2 regions of the Specibacter sp. AOP5-B1-6 genome follow, and region 2 is predicted to be linked to the other one. Evidence: predicted binding sites of a transcription regulator. Region 2 holds the regulator's gene; the other holds the start of a gene.
What was found. The regulator HrcA, encoded in region 2, represses chaperone genes, less so after heat shock. The targets are predictions, from matches to a motif close to TTNGCACTCGNNNNNNNCGAGTGCNAA.

Region 1 (10,728 bases), on a different contig from region 2:
GTTGCATGTACCCAAGGTTGTGCACGCCACGCGCCCCAAGATCGACTACCTGGGCATGATGCTCATTGCCCTCGCAACCACTGCCATTGTTCTGGTCGGCACCTGGGGCGGTTCACAGTATGCGTGGAGCTCCCCTGAGATCATCGGTCTCGCCGCCGCCGCCATCATCACTGGTGTGCTGTTCGTGTTCGTGGAACTGCGTGCCAGCGAGCCGGTCATGCCCATGATGTTGTTCAAGAGCCGCAACTTCAACCTGACCACTATTGCCGGTCTGCTCACCGGTATCGCCATGTTCGGTGTGCTTGGCTACATGCCAACGTACATTCAGATGGCCACAGGCTTCTCGGCAGCTCAGGCGGGCCTGCTCATGATTCCCATGATGGGCTGCATGTTGGTCGTCTCGGTTATTGTGGGCCGTCGCGTCTCCACCACGGGCCGGTACAAGGTTGCCCCGATCGCAGGCTCCATTATTTTGGCTGTGTCATTGACGCTGATGGCCACGCTCCATGCCGATTCACCCGTCTACCTCATCTGCGTGTACATGGGCATCATGGGCATTGGGTTGGGTTCCAGCATGCAAATCATGACACTGGTGGCGCAGAACTCCTTCCCGTTGAAGTTCGTTGGCACGGCCACCGCCGGGCAGAACTACTTCCGCCAGGTCGGTGCCACACTTGGTTCCGCCGTTGTGGGCGCCATGTTCGCCACCCGCCTGCATGATCTCGTTGCCGAAAAGATCCCCGGTGGCACGGGCGGTGGCGGCGCAGCCTCCTTCACCCCGCACCTGGTCAACAGCCTGCCGGATCCCATCAAGATGCTTGTGATCGAGTCCTACAACGAGGCCCTGATCCCGCTGTTCCTCTGGATGGTGCCCCTTGCCGGCATTGCCGCGATCATCCTCTTCTTCGTCAGGGAAGTGCCGTTGGAGACCAAGATCCACCGCGAAACCCCCGTGGACGTCTCCGCCGAGGCAGAGCCTGGCTCCATGGCTGAGTTTGAATCTGACGTGACGAACGACGCCGGGACCCCCGGAGTCGCCGGGCCGGAAGCCCTGGTGCGGCGCCAGTAAGCAACCCCTTCCAGATCGACTTTGCAGTTGTTGGACTGATTTGGCCGTTTTGGGCCTGTTTCCGTCCAACAACTGCAAAGTCGATGTTCGTGGCGGGTGGGCGGGACGGCGGCGGGGTGCCGTGAGCGGACTGTGAGATCGTTGCCCGTTAGACTGGGACAAGCGAATACATGCCGACGTAATTGAGGGTCACTTGCCAGAATTCACTGCCCGATTTGCCACAGCCGCCGAGATTGCACAATGGGACACGCTCGTCACTGCCAACCCCAACGGTGGCAACCTGCTCCAATCCGAAGCGTTTGCGGCTGTCAAGAAGAACTACGGCTGGGACACCCAGTTTCTGGTTTTTGAAGGCGCCGACGCCACCAGCTACAACCTGGTGCTGGAAAAGTCCTTCCCCGTGCTGGGCAAGCTCTGGTACCTCATCAAGGGACCCGATGTGGCAAAGGTGGAACACATCCCGCCCATGATGGCTGCCCTGCGGACGTTTGTGAAACGCGCAAGGCTCAATGTCTTTGCCGCCAAAATTGAGCCCGATGTCGTTTCCAGTGAGGCTGCCCGCGCAGTCCTCAGCGGTGCGGGCCTGGTCAAGGTGCCGAACCTGCAGCCCAATGACAGCACGGCGTTGCTTGACATCTCCCCGGACTCCAACGAGCTGCTGCGCAAGCTGCATTCACGCGGACGCAACGCGGTGCGCCGGGCCATCCGCGAAGAGGTTGAGGTGGTCCGCATGGACCCCACGGAATCAACCATGCGGACAATGTATGAGCTGATGGTGGGGACCATCGCCGCGAAGGCGAGCACCCAGGCCCGGGACTTTGAGTACTACCGGCAGTTCTGGACCGAGTTCGCCAAGCGCGGCCAGGGGCGTTTTTATTTTGTGTTTGAGGACGGCGAAGCCTCCGTGGGTGGCTTTGTCATCAACTACGGTTCCAAGGCCACCTACAAGGATGGCGGTTCGCTGCAAAAGCGCAACCAGTATGGTGACTCCCATCTCGTCCAGTGGGTGGCCATCAACGACATGAAGGAGCTGGGGGCCGTCGAGTACGACTTCTGCGGCACGCCGCCGTCGCACAAGCTCAAGGATCCCACCCACGCACACCACGGACTGGGGCTGTTCAAGACGAGCTTCTCCAAGACTGTCACCGATTTTGTGGGCTGTTACGACCTTGTACTCAGTCCCATGCGGTATAAATTGTGGACAGCGGCCGGTGAGCGCGGGTTTAGACAGCTTTACACCCGCCGCACAGGAAGGCAGTTCTACTAAATATTCTTCAGGCGCGGGCGGCAGCAGATCCTGCCGCACGTGCCGCGAGCAGTGGCACAGGGAGCATGAATGACAAACAATCCCAGCAGCCGGGACCAAGGCACTGCGGAAGACGCCCAAACCATCAACGCCCAAGGGAAAAACGCCCAAGCGAAACCCGCCCAGGGCCGGGACGCCCAGGGAGGCAAAGCGCCGGCTGTAAGAATGCATCCCGGGTTGATGAAGAAGGTTCAGCCGTCCCGGGCTGACAACAGCCCGGCCCCGGTGGCAGGCATGATTCCCGTGGTGGCTCCGGCCCGTCCCAACAAGGCTGCCCGGACTGTTCTGCGCAAGCTGGTCCAGGGGGAGACCCCGCCGACGGCGCCCATGACCATCGTCGAGAGGCTTGCCGGCAGTCCCTATGCCAACTTCACCATCCAGGTGGGCAAGACCGAGGAATCCGCCCGGAAAACCATTGATTTTGCTCTGCGGCTTGCCGAAACCATGTTCAGGTACGGTGCCGGCGCCCTCGAAGTCGAGACGAGCATCATCGCCGTCACTGCGGCGCTCGGGCTGCGCAACATTGAAGTCGACATCACCAACCAGTCGGTCATCATCAACTATGCGCCCCGGGATGCCGTGCCCATCACGCTTTTGCGGGTTGTGCGTTCCTGGACCAACAATTACGCCGGTCTGGTCGAAGTTCATGAACTCGTCAGTGACATTGCCAGCGGCGGTGTCACCAGGGAGGACGCCTATAGGCGCCTGGACGTCATCATCAAGAAGCCCAAACCGTTCCCGCGCTGGATGGTTTCGCTGGCTGAGGCAGTGTTTGCGGCGGCTGTTGTTGGTGTCATCGGCGGCAGCTTCTTTGGCATGCTGGTGGCGCTCCTGACCATCCTGTTGGCCGGGCAGGTGGCCCGTGTCCTGAGGAAGTGGCGGGTGCCTGATTTCTTCGTCACAGCCATCAGCTCCTTCATTGTCACCGGTGTGGCACTGGTGTGCTTCATGGCGCAGGTGCCGCTGAGCCCGTCTGTGGTGGTTGCGGGTGGAATTTTGCTGATGCTGCCCTCTGGCAGGCTCGTCTCTGCAATGCAGGATGCCATCAACGGGTTCCCCGTGACGGCGGCCGGCAGGTTCTTGTCGGCGTTCCTGACCTTTGGTGCCATTGTGGCGGGCATTGCCGTGGCCATCGTCTCAAGTGCGGTGTTTGGGGCCGACCGGCTGAATGTTGCGGAGACCCTGCAAGCATCCCTGCCGTTGTACTGGCTGGTCGTGCTGGTGGCCGTGGCAACCATTGCCATTTGCATTGCCGAGCAAACGTCGATCAAGCTGCTGCTGCCCACGACGGGCGTTGCCCTGGCCGGCTACCTGGTCTTTTACTTCGGCATGGAATTTGGTCTTGGCGGCCGCTTTGCCCCGGCGGTTGCCGCCGTTGTGATTGGCATGTTGGCCCGTTTCGTTGCCTTGCGGCTGGGGGCGCCACAACTGGTGGTTGCAGTTCCGTCCATCATTTTCCTGCTGGTGGGGCTGTCGATCTTCAGGGCGATGTTCGTCATGACCCTGACCCCGGACGACTCGGTCACGGGGGCTGTCGGCATTTTCAACGCTTTGGTGGTCATCCTGGCGGTGGCCGCAGGGGTGGTGCTCGGCGACAATGCCGCGCGTCCGTTCACGCGCAGCATTGGCCACAGGTACAAGCGCAGCAACCGCCGGCGGTAAGTGCCTTAAAGGATCTTGCCGATGGGCTGTTTCTTCTCGGCCTGGAATTTGTCTTCGGTGCGCCCGTAGGCCCAGTAACCCGAGAGCGAGACCTGCGAATGTTCAAGGCCGCGCTGCTTGAACAACAGCTCGCGCATTGCCTTCATGTATTCACGTTCTCCGTGGACAAACGCGTCGACCGTACCGGCAGGCCACGGCCCGTTGGCCACGGCGTCATGGAGCACCGTGCACTGATCCGGCGCCGTGCCGTTGCGGAAAACCCAGGTGAGTTCAACGCCGTCGGGCTTCTCCAACGGCTGGATGTCAGCGGCGGTGTCAGCCTCGATGTAGGTGTGGCCGCGGGCGTCGGCCGGGAGTGATTCCAGCGCGGCGGCAATGGCCGGCAGGGCCGACTCGTCGCCGGCAAAGAGATGCCAATCGGCGTCGGTGTTGGGCTTGAATGCGCCGCCTGGGCCACTGAAAATAATGCTGTCGCCCGGTGCGGCGGCCGCAGCCCACGGCCCGGCCAGCCCCTCTTCCCCGTGCACCACAAAGTCGATGGCAATTTCCTGCGCGGCCGCATCCAGCCAGCGAACGGTGTAGGTGCGGGTCACGGGCCAGTGCTCAGGCGGCATGGTGTCCCGGACCGCAAACACGTCCACCGGCTGGGCATAGTCCACGCCCGGCTGCAGGAAATGAATCTTCACATACATGTCCGTGGCGTCCTTCGCCTCAAATTTCGCCAGCTCGGGGCCGCCGGCAACGATGCGCACCATGTGCGGGCTGAGCTGTTCGGTGCGGACGACCTGAAGTGCGATTTGAACGCGGGGACGGGGCGTGCGGGCGGGTGCTGCGGCGGGGGCGGTGTCGGCTGTTGTCACAGGAGGCTCCTCTTGCCGGACACGGGCCCGGCCTGGTTGGCGCGTCGCTCGCGCCTCGATAAGTTAGGTAGTCCTAACTACTCTAGGCCATGGGAGATGGTCCAGTCGATCGGAGTGGCGCCTTGCGCTACCAGCAGATTGTTGACGCGGCTGAATGGCTTGGAGCCAAAGAATCCCCGCGACGCCGACAGTGGGCTGGGGTGGACCGACTCGACCACCGCGGTGCCTGCCAGCAGCGGAGCAAGGCGCTGGGCATCCCGGCCCCACAGCACGCTGACCAGCGGCTTGTTCCTCGCCGCCAGCGCCGCAATGACCGCCTCCGTGACTTCTTCCCACCCACGACGGCGGTGCGAACCTGCCGCTCCCGGCGCCACCGTGAGGACCCGGTTCAGCAGGAGCACGCCCTGCCCGGCCCAGGCGCTGAGGTCGCCATGGGCGGCCGGGGCGATGCCCAGGTCGGCTTCGAGTTCCTTGTAAATGTTGTTCAAGCTGCGGGGGAGCGGGCGTGTTGCCTTGTCCACCGAGAATGCCAGGCCCACCGAGTGCCCCGGTGTCGGGTACGGGTCCTGGCCGACAATCAAGACCTTCACCTCCGCCAGGGGCGTGCCCAACGCACGCAGCACCTGGGTGGGCGCCGGCAGGAAGCGGGTTCCGGCGTCGTACTCCTTGGCCAGCATGGCACCGAGCTTGCGCAAGGTGGCATCCAAGGGGGCCAGTGCGGCTGCCCAGTCGGGGGCCATCATGGCCAGGGGATCTGTGTGCAATGCGGCCAGTGCCTGCAACTGCAGGGAGTCCCACGGTGCCGGGGCTGGCAGGTCAAAGAGTCCGGGAGTGCTGTCCATGGTCTCCATTGTGGCTCATCGGCGGCGGGCGCGCGGTCCAGTTCGCCGTCGTTCATTCCTCCACAACAGGTGCCCGGCCATGAGCTGTCCACAGGCGCCCAAATGACATAGCTGTGATTCGCCCTTATTATGGACAGAGCGGGCCATCGACCATGGGCCGAAACTCGAGAATTGCAAGGGAGGGCTGTTGTGGCCGATGCAGTCCGGCACGGGCAGGACCCGGTGGATCACGCCGCAGTGGACCATGCCCCGGCCCCGGCGGATCATGCCCTGACGGACTCCGCCGCAACGCCGGCAGCCCGGGACGATATCAGCGAACGCGATGGCCGGATGCTTGACCTGGAACGGCAATGGTGGAAATATGCCGGCGCCAAGGAACAAGCCATCCGTGACATGTTCGACCTTTCAGCAACCCACTATTACCAGGTCTTGAACGCCCTGATCGACACGGACGCAGCATTGGCCCATGACCCCATGCTGGTCAAACGGTTGCGTAGACTACGTACGTCACGTCAACAGGCCCGATCCGCACGCCGGCTGGGCAACTGACGCGCACCTCACCCAACGTACCCACAAGGACAACACTGCACAATGAGTAAATACCCGCGGGATGAATTCGACGCCGTTGAGGAAAGTTCGGCACGCCACGGCGTCCACCGGACCTCGATGGGGCCGCAAAGGCGCTCGTTGATGCCGTTGATGATTGTTGGAATTGCGGTGCTGTGCGTTGGCCTGCTGGCATTTTTCATCGTGCCCAAGGTGCTCAACAACACCACGGCGCCCCAGGCCGCGGTGAACTCATCGTCGGCTCCCGCAACAACCCCGGCCGCAGATATTCCCACCGAAGCGCCGACGACGGGGCCGGAGGCAGCCCCGGAGCCCACGCCTGAGCCCACGCCCGACTCCGTGGTCGACAAGAGCGCCCCGGTGGCAATTTTCAACGCAACCGGCATTTCCGGGTTGGCCGCACGGTACTCCGGGCTCGTCACGACCGACGGGTGGAGCGTATCCCAGTCGTCCAACTGGGCAGGGCAGCCTCAGACAACGTCGGTCATCTTCTACAACGGTGTGGAGCAGAAGGCCAACGCGGACGAACTTGGTGCCTTGTTGAACATTGTGACCATGGTTGACACCGCAGAGCTGGGAATCCCACTCGCGGTGGTGTTGGGACCCGGCGCCTAACTCCCACCCCGCACGGCAACGGCCCCCACGTCAGCGATGTGGGGGCCGTTGCCGTTAAAGTTCGACGGCGGTGGGGCACCTTTGCTGAAAAGGTGCCCCACCGCCGTCGTGCTTCAGGCACCGCCACCCGGGTTGGGGTGAACGGGGCCGGGAGCGGCTAGTCCTTCAGGGGAACTCCCTTGGCATCTGTGCGGAAGCTGTCGTGGCCGACGAGGATCAAGATGCCCTCGACCAAGCCCCAGATTCCCATGATCGGGTAGAGGGTGCCGACGCTGATGACGGAGACCAGAAGCTGGATCAGCGCGATCTTCGTCTTGCCCAGGTAGAAGTTGTGGATGCCCAAGCCGCCGAGCAGGATGCCGAGGATGCCGGCAACCACCTTGGACTTCTGCTCTCCACCGGGAGCCACGCCATACCCCGGCTGCTGGTAGCCCTGCTGGGCGCCGGGCTGCTGGTAACCCTGCTGCATGTTCTGCTGCGGATAGCCCTGCTGCGCGCCAGGCTGTGGGTAGCTGGGAGCCTGGGTTTCCGACGGCTGCTGGTAGCTCGGAGCAGCTGGGGGTTCGAACGACGCGGGAGCCTCGTAGCTTGGGGGTGCCTGACTGCCGGAAGCGGACCCGGCGGGCTGGTCATAGCCGGCAGGAACTTCGGGGGCGGCCGGCGGAGTTTTTTCGGGGTTGATATTTTCACTCATGGTGTCTCCTGGTGCTAGTGCTGTGGCACACGCCGCTGCCGGGAGGCAGGATGTAAATTGCTTATGCGTGCATCGGAATACTTACAGGCACCACGCTATCTGTTCAACGGGCAGTCGGAAAGGGCGGCCCGCCAGCGAGTCGGGAATGTGTCATTTGGATCGGTGCCACATTGTCTCGATGCCACGTCGTGCGGCTTTGCTGGCCTCTGCGTGCTTTTGCTGGCGTTCGCCACAAGCTCATACTCGGCCTCCCGCTTGCACTCTGTGGTGCCGGGTGCTAATTATTGAGTTAGCACTCTGAGGTGGTGACTGCTAATTGATAGCTGTTCAGCCGCCGTCGGAGGATTGAACTTTCCTCATTGGGCGAGGGTTCGCGGCCGGTGTAAATAGATCATCGGCTGGGAATCCGTCCGTCGCGGGCGCCGCAATGAGGATCTCTGTATCCGAAATGACTGTCCCGAAAGGACTGAAGCCTCCATGGCCAAGCTCATTGCATTTGATGAAGAGGCACGCCGCGGCCTTGAGCGTGGGTTGAACATCCTCGCCGACGCTGTCAAGGTCACCTTGGGCCCGCGCGGTCGCAACGTTGTTCTCGAAAAGAAGTGGGGCGCACCCACAATCACCAACGATGGTGTTTCCATCGCCAAGGAAATCGAACTTGACGATCCTTACGAGAAGATCGGCGCCGAGCTGGTCAAGGAAGTCGCCAAGAAGACTGACGACATTGCCGGCGACGGCACCACCACGGCCACCGTGCTGGCCCAGGCCCTCGTCAAGGAAGGCCTGCGCAACGTAGCCGCCGGCGCCGACCCGCTGTCCCTCAAGCGCGGCATCGAGAAGGCTGTTGCAGCCGTCATCGAGCAGCTGCTCTCGTCCGCCAAGGAAATCGAGACCAAGGAAGAGATTGCCGCAACCGCGTCCATCTCTGCCGGGGATCCCGAGATCGGTGCACTCATCGCCGAAGCCCTGGACAAGGTTGGCAAGGAAGGTGTTATCACCGTTGAGGAGTCCAACACCTTCGGCCTGGAGCTTGAGCTCACCGAGGGCATGCGCTTCGACAAGGGTTACATCTCCGCGTACTTCGTGACCGACACCGAGCGCCAGGAAACGGTTCTTGAAGACCCGTACATCTTGATCGTGAACTCCAAGGTCTCCAGCGTCAAGGACCTGGTCGCCGTTCTGGAAAAGGTCATGGCGTCCAACAAGCCGCTGCTGATCATCGCCGAAGACATTGAGGGCGAAGCTCTTGCCACGTTGATCGTGAACAAGATCCGCGGCCTGTTCAAGTCCGTTGCCGTCAAGGCTCCGGGCTTCGGCGACCGCCGCAAGGCCCAGCTCGCTGACATCGCCATCCTCACCGGTGGCCAGGTCATCGCTGAAGAAGTCGGCCTGAAGCTTGAAAACACCACGCTCGACCTGTTGGGCAAGGCCCGCAAGGTTGTTGTGACCAAGGACGAGACCACGATCGTCGATGGAGCCGGCGACGCCGAAGCCATCGCCGGCCGCGTTGCACAGATCCGTGCCGAGATCGAAAACTCCGATTCCGACTACGACCGCGAGAAGCTGCAGGAACGCCTGGCCAAGCTGGCCGGCGGCGTTGCAGTCATCAAGGCCGGTGCCGCAACCGAAGTTGAGCTCAAGGAGCGCAAGCACCGCATCGAAGATGCAGTGCGCAACGCCAAGGCTGCTGTCGAAGAAGGCATCGTCCCCGGCGGTGGCGTTGCTTTGATCCAGGCAGGCGTTACGGCGTTCGAGGGCCTCAACCTGACCGGCGACGAAGCGACCGGAGCCAACATTGTCCGCGTTGCCATCGACGCTCCGTTGAAGCAGATTGCCTTCAACGCAGGCATGGAGCCCGGCGTAGTTGTGGACAAGGTCCGCGGCTTGCCCATCGGCCACGGCCTGAACGCTGCAACCGGCGTGTACGAAGACCTGCTGGCTGCCGGCGTGAATGACCCGGTAAAGGTCACCCGCTCTGCCCTGCAGAACGCGGCTTCCATTGCTGGTCTGTTCCTCACCACCGAAGCTGTTGTCGCCGACAAGCCTGAGAAGGCTGCTCCGGCCGGCGGCGGCGGAGACGACATGGGCGGCATGGGTGGCATGGGCGGCTTCTAGCCCCCAACCCCTGTTTGACTCGAAAAACACCCCTGCCCCGCGGGCAGGGGTGTTTTTCGCAAAAAGAGCGCGAAATCCATCCCCGCTACAGGCAGGGGTGTTTTTTGTGCCCAGGATTGGGTCGCGAAAGACGCCGAGCTTGCAATGCGATGTCAGTGGAGTCTGAAAGTATGGACTCATGACAATTGTTGCTGCTGCCGATGGTTCGGCTTTGGGAAATCCCGGTCCTGCGGGCTGGGCTTGGTACGTCGATGACAACTGCTGGGGTGCCGGCGGCTGGCCGCACGGAACCAACAACATGGGTGAGCTCATGGCAGTCCTGGACTTGTTCAAGTCCACAGCCCACCTCCCGGAGGAACCGCTGCACATCCTGTGCGACAGCCAGTACGTCATCAACAGCGTGACCAAGTGGATGCCCGGATGGAAACGCAAGGGCTGGCGGAAGTCCGACGGCAAACCCGTGCTCAACGTCGAATTGCTCAAGGAAATCGATGCAGCCATTGCCGGACGGAAATACACCTTTGAATGGGTCAAGGGGCACGCCGGTCACGACCTGAACGAAGCCGCCGACGACCGTGCCCGTGACGCCGCAACTGCCTATCAGGCCAAGCGGGCTCCAAACCCGGGCCCGGGCTTCCCTGGTGCCGTACAGTCCGCAATTGAAGGTTCAGCCGCCGAGGTTCCGGCTCCGGTTGGGGCTCGCGCAGCGGCCGGGGCGTCGGACAAGAAGCCGGTCTACGGCACTGCTGACCCCATGATCTCAAGTTCAACCGCGGGACAATTTTCGACTGCCCCCACACAGACCGCGCTGCTGCTGGACGAGTTGGAACAGCCAGATCTCTTTTCCATGCTGGATGACGAGGCCGACCCGGCCTTCACGGAGCAACGGCCAGCAGCGCTGGAAACCGTCGTGCAGCTCGAACGGGAACTTCTGGATCCCGCGGTTCGCGCCGATCCCTTGCGGGCAGGGGAGCTGTTGCATCCGGACTTTGAGGAAG
Region 2 (9,795 bases):
GGAGTGGCCTGCCGCAACTGCCTGTTCCTGGGCGACTGCCGGGCAGAGCACAATGTCCCCCAGCAGGCCGGCCGGGGTGGGCATTGCCGAGGTGCCGGGACGCAGTTCATCCATGGGAAAGGACAAGACGTCCGTGGGCCCGGGCTCGTCCATCCATTCGAGGTGGAGCTTCTCCATGGTGTCCACATCGGCCAGAATCACCGATACCTCCGTCTGGGGGTGGACAAACATGGCCGTCAGGATGTGCCTGATAAGCCTGACAAGCTCTTCCTGGCGCACCTCCACGCCTGATTCATTGTTGATTTCGATGCTCATCGCGAGGTGCTTTCCTTGGGTGTTGCGGGACTGGGATGGGTGTCATCCCAGTTGTTGTAGGCGCTGACGATGGCCCCTACCAAACGGTGCCGGACAACGTCGGTGGCGTCCAGGATGGAGAAGTGGATGTCGTCCACTCCCGCAAGAATTTCCCGCACCACGCGCAGCCCCGACTTTGTTCCGGTGGGCAGGTCAACCTGCGTGATGTCTCCGGTAACAACGATCTGGGAGCCAAATCCCAGCCGGGTCAGGAACATCTTCATTTGTTCGGGGGTTGTGTTTTGCGCCTCGTCGAGAATGATGAACGCGTCGTTGAGGGTCCGGCCGCGCATGTAGGCCAGGGGCGCCACCTCAATGGTGCCGGCAGCCATGAGCCGGGGAATGGTTTCGGGATCCATCATGTCGTGGAGTGCGTCGTAGAGGGGGCGCAGATATGGGTCAATTTTGTCGTTGAGGGTTCCGGGCAGGAAGCCGAGGCGCTCCCCTGCCTCGACGGCGGGCCGGGTCAGGATGATGCGGCTGACTTCCTTGTGCTGCAGGGCCTGGACGGCTTTGGCCATGGCCAGGTACGTTATTCCCGTGCCTGCAGGACCGATGCCAAACACCACCGTGTTGCGGTCGATGGAGTCAACATATTCCTTTTGATTCGCCGTCTTGGGGCGAATGGTCCGACCCCTGCTGGAGAGTATGTCGTAGCTGAGAATATCCACCACCGACGTGTCCGGGCGAGTCTTGAGCATGGCGACCAACTGTTCCCACACATCAGCGCTCATGGGGCTGTTGCGCGCGACCATGCCACGGGCTTCTTCCATCAGGTGCATGATCCGGGGCACGACGGCGGAGGGTCCGGTGATGGTCAGGACGTTGCCGCGGGCCAGGAAGCTCACCTCGGGGTAGAGACCTTCAACAATCCGCAAGCCCTCGTCCTCGGCGCCCAGGGCAGCAACCATTTGCTCCGTGGAGAGGAACCGCACCACTTCAGTGCGCGTGCCGTCGACGGAGTGCGGGAATTGGCGCCCCGGCCCCTGATCGGGATGTCCGTCGTGGCGGTTCGCTGTTGTCTCTGCCATAAGTTCGGCCGTCCGGCCTGAAATCTCTCCTCGTGTTTACCGGTGCAGGCACCGGAATTCTTCGCATTGCTGCTTCTTCTCGATTCTAATGCACAGCCCGGTGCCTGCGCTCATAAACCAATTGCGCCATGGGCGCATCTTTTCACCGTCTCGCGGCAGAAGTGTTTCGATACGGTTTCAGTTCTCTTGCAGAGCCCCTTTTCCTGCTTTACGTGGACACTGTTGTGCCAAGCTGAGGAAGGTTCAAAGTCTTGTGGGGATGCTTGAACCTATCCATGAACAATGCGGCACGGGAAGCACCCGGCCGCCCTTGAACACACAAGACTAGCGAGAGCATTTCCCCATGTTTGCCTTCTTCCCCGCACCTTCAGGGCGCCACGGCGTCTCTGCTGGTGCGGCCTGCCGGCAGCGCCGCGCCTTGGAGCGCATGTGCATGGCGGACAGGATCGCCATCATTGGGCTGTCGCTCTCCCTTGCCCTTGTTGGGTGCACCTCCAATGGCGCGGACAACGGTGATGTGTCAATGCCCACAACGAACGCCTCAATGTCTTCCGGCCTCGTGACAAGCGCACCGCTGGAGACTGCCACCGCCTCGCAAACACTGCCCGTGTATTGGTTGGGCCACAGCAATGACGACGTTTTCCTGTACCGCGAATTCGTCCCCGCCAAGACCACGGACGATCCCATGGTGGCCGCGCTGCGGACCATGATGGCGGGCAAACCCCATGATCCGGACTATTTTTCGCTCTGGAACAGCCCGTCGCGGCTTGGTGCGTCCATCTCCGCCAAAAATATCATCACGATAGATATTTCGGCTGACGCCTTTGGCAAGAAAGTTGACGAGGGCATTGCCGAGCGTTCCATGTCCCAATTGGTTTACACCGCGACCGCGGCCGCTGCCATGGCGGGACTTGTCGACACGGGAACATCAATACAGGTGTCTGTTCTGGTCGATGGCCACACCGGCTACAAGGCTTTCGGTCATGTGCCCCTGGACAAACCTTTGACTCGCAATGCCGCATTTGTGGCCCCCGTGTGGATTATTGACCCGGCCGACGGGTCGACGTACAGGAGCCTGCCTCTCAAGGTCGCCGGGCAGGGCGTGTCGCCCTCGGGAAGCCTTTCCTGGTCGCTTGCCCACGTCAAGGATGGCACGGTGGGGGATCAGTATTTGAGCGGGACGGTGGCCACCGGGCAAGGCCCGAATGAGCTGAGCGACTTCAGCTTCAGCCTGGTTCCGCCGCCGGGCAGCTACGAATTGTCCGTCTTTATCAGCGACCCGGCAGCCCCCGGCGAAAAAGTTGGCCTGGACACGAAGCGGGTCACGATCGCCGACGCCGCCAAATAGCTTGGCGCAACTCCCTCTCCTCCAACAAAACTGACTGCAGAAGTGGTTGCTAAATCAATCGATTTTGATTGATATAGCAACCACTTCTGCGGGTCAGTTCTTAAGGGAGGCGCGGATGGTCCCACGCGCCCGAGGGCCCCGAGCCGAGGAACGAGGCTTGGGAGGGCGTGGGGGCTACCAGCGGCCCAATTCCTGGCTAAGCAGCACGACGGCGGCGGGGCCGGCGGTCGAGGAGCGCAGCACGTGCCTGCCCAGGAGCGCGGTCCGGGCACCTGCAGCAACAAAGGCATCGACCTCGGCCGCGCTCATGCCGCCCTCGGGGCCAACGATCATGAGCACACCCAGCCGACCGGCCGAAGCCGCCGCCTGTTGCGGGCCGCTGCCCTCGTACCAGTCCCGGGCGACCGCCGCCACCGAGTCGACGGCGTCTTCATGCAAAATCAAGGCGAGGCCGGCGTTGGCAATGAGTTCGCACACGGCCGCAGTTCCCACCAGAGACCCAACTTTGGGCACCGTGGCCCGTCTGGCCTGCTTTGCGGCGGCGGCCACGACCTGGCGCCACTTCTCGGGCCCTTTGACTGCCTTGTCCATCTTCCAGCGCACAATGGAGCGTTCCGCCTGCCACGGCACGACAGCGTCAATGCCCAGTTCGGTCGCCATTTCAATGGCCAGCTCGTCCCGGTCACCCTTCGCGAGGGCCTGAACAAGGGTGAACTCCAGTGCCGGGGCAGGCTCGGGCAGGACGCTCTCAACCTGCACTGTCAAGGTGCCCTTGCCGGCGGTGGTGACGGTGCAGACCAAACGCAGCCCTGCGCCGTCGCACACGTCAACCGTTTCCCCGGCCGCAAGCCGCTTGACGGTGGTGGCGTGGCGGCCCTCAGCCCCGTCAAGGGAAAAGTGCGCCCCGGGGACGAGCCCGGCAAGCAGCTCCGGGGCGGCGTAGAAGACAGGGTTGCTCATGGCCGCTTAGAGGCTGCCGAACTTGTCCCGCAGCTTGGCGAACATGCCGCCGCTCGTGACGAGCTTGCCTTCGCTGTACGTCTCGCCGCGCAGGGCCGCGAGCTGCTTCAGGAGGTCTTCCTGGGCGGCGTCGGGCTTCGTGGGCGTTTCAACATGGACGTGGACCTTCAAGTCTCCGCGGCCGAAGCCGCGCAGGTGGGTGACTCCCAGGCCGCGCAGGTTGATGACTTCCCCGGCCTGTGCGCCCGGCTTGATGCTGATGGGCTGCTCGCCGTCGAACGTCTCAAACGTGAGCTCGGTGCCCAGTGCCGCAGCCGTCATGGGGACGCTGAGGGTGGCGTGCAGGTCATCGCCCTCGCGCATGAACGCGGGGTCGTTGTTGACCTTCATCTCCACGTACAGGTCACCGGCAGGCCCGCCGGCAGGTCCGGCCTCCCCCTGCCCGCCGAGCTGGATCCGGGTGCCGGTGCTGACGCCCGCCGGCACCTTGATGGTGAAGGCGCGGCGGTCGCGGACGCGGCCTTCGCCCATGCATTCGTTGCAGGGGTCAATGATCATGGTGCCGAAGCCCTGGCAGGAGTTGCAGGTTGCCAGCGTCATGACATTGCCAAGGATGGAGCGCATGGGGCGCTGGATCTGGCCGCTTCCATGGCAAACATCGCAGGTGGTGGGCGAGGTGCCGGCCCGGCAGCAGCTGCCGTCGCAGGTCGGGCACGTGATGGCGGTGTCAATTTCAAGCTTTTTGTTCACGCCAAAGACTGCCTCGCGCAGTTCCACGCGCACAGTGATGAGAGCATCCTGGCCACGGCGCATGCGCGACGCCGGGCCTCGCCCGCCGCCACCACCGCCCCCGCCGCCAAAGAACGTCTCGAAGATGTCCTGGAAGGCGAAGCCGTCGCCGCCGCCGCCAAAGTTCCCGGCACCGTTGTCGTTGCCGTTCTCGTTGCCCGTGGTGTCATAGACGCGCCGCTTTTGCGGGTCGGAGAGGACCTCATAGGCATGGGTCACTGCCTTGAAGCGGTCCTGGGCGTCCGGGGCGTCGTTGACGTCCGGATGAAACTTGCGCGCCAGCTTGCGGTACGACTTCTTGATTTCCTCGGCTGTCGCGTCGCGGGCGACGCCCAATGCATCGTAGTGATTACTCAAAATGTTGCTCTCTTTACGTGGAAACGGTGGCCGCTTAACCGGCCAGAATTCTAGACAGGTACTGCGCCACTGCGCGTACGCTGGACATGGTGTTCGGATAGTCCATCCGGGTTGGCCCGACTACGCCGAGTTTGGCGGTTTCGCCGGGGCCGTAACTGCTTGCCACCACGGATGCCTCGGCGAGGGAGTCATGGGGGTTTTCGCGGCCAATGACCACGGCCATCCCCAAGGAATCCTGTGCCATGGCCTCAAGCAGCCGCAGCAGCACCACCTGTTCCTCAAGCGCGTCAAGGACAGGGCCGATGCTGAGCGGAAAATCATTGTTGGACCGGGCGAGGTTGGCCGTGCCGGCCATGACGATCCGGTCCTCGCGGGCGCTGCGGGCCAACAGCGCCAAGCCCTGGGCGAGACGTCCCGCCGGGCCTTGATCGGTGTGCGGCACACCCGCCGGAATCCGGGCGGCTGCGGCAGCCAGACCCGCGACGGCCACGCCGTGCAGCCCGGCCAGGAAAATCTGGCGGAGCCCGGCCAGGGCGGCGTCGTCGAGGGAGGCCCCGACGTCGATCACGTTTTGCTCCACCTTGCCCGAGGCCAGAATCAACACGACCAGCACCTGGTGTCCGGTCAGGGACACGAACTCAATGTGGCGCACCGTGGCCGCCGCCGACCTGGGGTATTGCACCACGGCGACCTGGTTGGTCAGCTGTGCCAGTGCCCGTACCGTGCGTTCCAGTACGTCGTCGAGGTCGGTGGATCCCTCGAGCAGCACCGAGATGGCGCGGCGTTCGGCGGCCGAGAGCGGCTTCACCGCGGACAACTGGTCGACGAAAAGCCGGTAGCCCTTGTCGGTGGGGATGCGGCCCGAGCTGGTGTGCGGGGCTGTGATCAAGCCCTCTTCTTCAAGGGCGGCCATGTCGTTGCGGATGGTGGCGCTGGATACGCCCAGGTGGTGCCTGTCAACCAATGCCTTGGAACCGACGGGCTCGCGCGTATGCACATAGTCTTCAACGATGGCCCGCAAAACCTCCAACTTGCGTGGTTCGCTCATGCCCGGCACCTCCTGTTCTGTGGCATTGATCCTGTAGTTGTTGCAGCTGTTGCTGCAATCGGGCAGACAAAGCCCGCATTGGCACTCTACCCAACCAAGTGCCAAGTCTAATACCTTTTCACCGACCCACCCATGGCCGCAAACGCCCGCAATGCACCCGCGGGCGCACAGGCACCGGCTAGCATGGGTTTTCAGCCCGCAGCGTTCGCCATGAGCGTTGCCTTGAACGCCAAGAGTCAGGTTTTTACGTGCATTACAACCAATGGGGACCCCAAGATCTCAGCGCACCTCCCGCGCGCACCCTGCGCCGGGTTGAGGCCCGTTCCGGGCTGGTTGTGGAAGACGTCCAGTCCGGCTGGGTGGGGGCGGTTGTCCGCTTGGAGAAGTCCGGCGGCATGCACATTGTTGAGCTGGCCGACAGGCGCGAGAAAATCCGCGCCTTCCCCCTGGGCTTTGGCTTCCTGTTGGAAGGCGAGCCCGTCGAACTCATTGCACCCGTGCTCAACGCCCCCAAGGCAAAGATGCGCACCGCCTCCGGCTCCGTCAAGGTGGCCGACACCCGGGCGAAGGTGGCCAAGGCCAGCCGCATTTGGGTTGAAGGCAAGCACGACGCCGAACTGGTCGAGAAGGTCTGGGGAGACGACCTGCGGGTGGAAGGGATAGTGGTTGAACCCTTGCGCGGCATTGACGACCTGGCCGCCGCCGTGGCCGACTTCTCCCCCGGTCCAAACCGTCGGCTGGGCATTTTGGTCGACCATCTGGTTCCCGGCTCGAAAGAAACGCGCATTGTGGGCAATCTCATGAACGCCCCGGGCATGCGCAACAACGTCCTGGTGGTCGGACACCCCTACGTTGACGTGTGGCAGGCCATTAAACCCGCCACGCTGGGCATCCCTGCCTGGCCTGTGATCCCGCGAACCATGGAATGGAAGCTTGGCATCCTCAAGGCCTTCGGCTGGCCCCACACGACGGCCGAGGACGTCGGGCTTGGCTGGCAGCGGCTGCTGTCCAGGGTTGGTTCATACTCGGATCTGGAACCGTCGCTGCTGGGACGTGTCGAAGAGGTCATTGATTTCCTCACGGCACCGGTATCCTAGTGCAGAGGCCGGTTTTCATCCGGACCCGCAGTTTCGCTTGTTGAAAGGCCCGTCATTGTGAGTCAACCGGTAAACCAAAAGAATGGTGTCCCCCAGCTGCCGCTCACCCCGTCAGAAGACCGGCAGTGGGCATTTATCGCCCATTGCGGAGGCATCCTTGGCTGTGTTCCGTCCCTGCTGATCCATAAATTGCTCGGACCCCGGGGCAGGTTTACTGCCCAGGAATCGCTGGAAGCCCTGAATTTCACACTGCCGCCGACCATCGCCGCCGTGCTCCTGAACATTTTGGCCCTGGTGTCCTCGTTCTTCAGCCCCTCAGTGGCCACGATCTTCTCACTGCTGGCACTGCTGCTGTGGGCCGTGCTGACAGTGTTCTCGGTCATCGCCGCCGTGCAGGTCAACAAGGGCCAGCCATACCGCTACGCCTGGAATCTGCGCCTGCTCAAATAGCTGCAGCACCGGCCGACGCCGGTCAGACCAGTGACGCCGTTCAGTCCAGCAGGGCCCTTGTCACGGCATCGCCCAGAAGGCGGCCCTTGAGCGTGAGGACAAGTGTCCCGGCAAAGGCCTTGACCGGGTCCACGAGTTCCTGGGCAATGAGCCCTGCCACGGCTGTGCGGCCTGCGGGCGAGAGCGTGTTCACGGCAAGCCCCCCGGACAGTCTCGACATGAGCATGATGCGTTCAAGTTCGCGGGTGTCGGCGTCGAGGGTTTCCCGGCCGGCCGCGGGCGATTCGCCCTTGTCCAGGCGGTTTGCATAGGCCGTGGGGTGTTTGACGTTCCACCAGCGCACACCTCCCATATGGGAGTGCGAACCGGGCCCGATCCCCCACCAGTCATCCCCTCGCCAGTATGCCAGGTTGTGCTGGCAGGCGTCCTCGGGCGTGCGGGACCAGTTGCTGACCTCGTACCAGGACAGCCCGGCTTCCTTGAAGAGGGCGTCGGCGAGCTCGTACTTCACGGCATGATCGTCGTCGTCGATGTTGGGCACCTGGCCGCGGCGAATCTGGGCCGCGAGCTTGGTGCCGTCCTCGACGATGAGCGAGTAGGCCGAAATATGGTCCGGCTCGTAGCTCAGCGCGGTCCGCACGGAGGTTTCCCAGTCCGCGATGGACTCCCCCGGCGTTCCGTAAATCAGGTCAACGCTCACATTGAGCCCAACCTCACGGGCCCAGGCGACGGCCTGCGGCACCCGTTCGGGCCTGTGTGTGCGGTCCAGAACCTTCAGGACGTGGGGCACCGCCGACTGCATGCCGAACGACACCCGGGTGAATCCGCCGTCGAACAGTTCCTGGAGGGACTCCCTGGTGACGGAATCCGGGTTGGCCTCGGTGGTGACCTCGGCGCCTTCTTCAAGACCCCACTGCTGCACGGCCGCACCCAAGATGCTGGTGAGGTCGCTGGCCGCCAGGAGCGTTGGGGTACCGCCACCAAAGAACACGGTGCTGAGCTTGCGCGGCGGCATGCCGGAGGCGACCATGGCGTCGGCGGCAAACTCGACCTCGCGCACCGCGGTGGCCGCGTAGGCGTCCTGGGAGGCGCCGCCGCCAAGTTCGGTGGCGGTGTAGGTGTTGAAGTCGCAATAGCCGCAGCGCACAGCACAGAACGGGATGTGCGCGTACAGGCTGAACTTGCGGTCGGCCGCACCGACGGCAGCCTGCGCGGGCAGGATGCCGTCGGCCGGGGCCGGGTCGCCGAGAGGGAGAACGCTTGGTGTCACTTCTTTGACTTGTCCTTGGGCGCTTCCGCTGTTGTCAGCGCGGCAATGAACGCTTCCTGGGGAACCTCGACGCGGCCGACCATCTTCATGCGCTTCTTGCCTTCCTTCTGCTTCTCAAGGAGTTTCCGCTTGCGGGAGATGTCGCCGCCGTAGCACTTGGCCAAAACGTCCTTGCGGATGGCGCGAATGCTCTCGCGGGCAATGATGCGTGCACCGATGGCGGCCTGGATGGGCACCTCGAACTGCTGGCGCGGGATGAGCTCGCGCAGCTTGCCGGTCATCATGACACCGTAGGCGTAGGCCTTTTCGCGGTGGGTGATGGCGCTGAACGCGTCAACCTGCTCGCCCTGCAACAAAATGTCGACCTTGACCAGATCGGCGACCTGGTCGCCGTCGGCCTTCCAGTCCAGCGAACCGTAGCCGCGGGTCTTGGACTTCAGGATGTCGAAGAAGTCAAAGACGATCTCGGCCAGCGGCAGGCGGTAGCGGATTTCCACCCGGTCCTCTGAGAGGTAGTCCATGCCGCCAAGGATGCCGCGGCGGGTCTGGCACAGCTCCATGATGGCACCGACAAATTCCGTCGGAGCCAGGATGGTCGCCGCAACCATGGGCTCGTGCACCTCGGCGATCTTGCCTGAGGGGTACTCGCTGGGGTTGGTTACGTGGACGACCTTTTTGTCTTCCAGCGTCACCTCGTACTCCACGTTGGGTGCGGTGGAGATCAAGTCAAGGTTGTGTTCGCGCTCCAGGCGCTCACGGGTGATTTCCAGGTGCAGCAACCCGAGGAAGCCGACACGGAAGCCAAAACCAAGGGCGGCCGAGGTTTCAGGCTCGTAGATGAGCGCCGCATCGTTGAGCATGAGCTTCTCGAGTGCGTCACGCAGCACCGGGTAGTCGGTGCCGTCCATCGGGTACAAGCCGGAGAACACCATGGGCTTGGCATCCTGGTAGCCGGGCAGCGAATCAGTTGCCGGCTTGTGGAAGGTGGTGACGGTGTCGCCCACCTTGGACAGGCGCACGTCCTTCACGCCCGTGATCAAGTACCCCACCTCGCCAACGCCCAAGCCCTTGGAGGGCCTGGGCTCCGGGGA

Region 1: the regulator HrcA is predicted to act here: its motif matches at 7,905-7,931, upstream of groL (chaperonin GroEL).

The regions. Positions count from the first base shown of each region.
Region 1 is NZ_JBQSVT010000011.1:11,354-22,081, forward strand. Features, by position in the region: gene ACT3TS_RS07425 (MDR family MFS transporter) at 1-1,069, shown strand, start outside; gene ACT3TS_RS07430 (lipid II:glycine glycyltransferase FemX) at 1,263-2,336, shown strand; gene ACT3TS_RS07435 (threonine/serine ThrE exporter family protein) at 2,610-4,037, shown strand; gene ACT3TS_RS07440 (siderophore-interacting protein) at 4,043-4,897, opposite strand; gene ACT3TS_RS07445 (uracil-DNA glycosylase) at 4,975-5,739, opposite strand; gene ACT3TS_RS07450 (DUF3263 domain-containing protein) at 6,010-6,288, shown strand; gene ACT3TS_RS07455 (LytR C-terminal domain-containing protein) at 6,331-6,921, shown strand; gene ACT3TS_RS07460 (NINE protein) at 7,079-7,615, opposite strand; gene groL (chaperonin GroEL) at 8,093-9,730, shown strand; gene ACT3TS_RS07470 (RNase H family protein) at 9,909-10,728, shown strand, end outside.
Region 2 is NZ_JBQSVT010000005.1:122,329-132,123, forward strand. Features, by position in the region: gene ybeY (rRNA maturation RNase YbeY) at 1-315, opposite strand, end outside; gene ACT3TS_RS04060 (PhoH family protein) at 312-1,385, opposite strand; gene ACT3TS_RS04065 (GerMN domain-containing protein) at 1,729-2,733, shown strand; gene ACT3TS_RS04070 (16S rRNA (uracil(1498)-N(3))-methyltransferase) at 2,908-3,693, opposite strand; gene dnaJ (molecular chaperone DnaJ) at 3,700-4,839, opposite strand; gene hrcA (heat-inducible transcriptional repressor HrcA) at 4,874-5,887, opposite strand; gene ACT3TS_RS04085 (DUF3097 domain-containing protein) at 6,136-6,984, shown strand; gene ACT3TS_RS04090 (DUF4870 domain-containing protein) at 7,042-7,434, shown strand; gene hemW (radical SAM family heme chaperone HemW) at 7,475-8,704, opposite strand; gene lepA (translation elongation factor 4) at 8,701-9,795, opposite strand, start outside.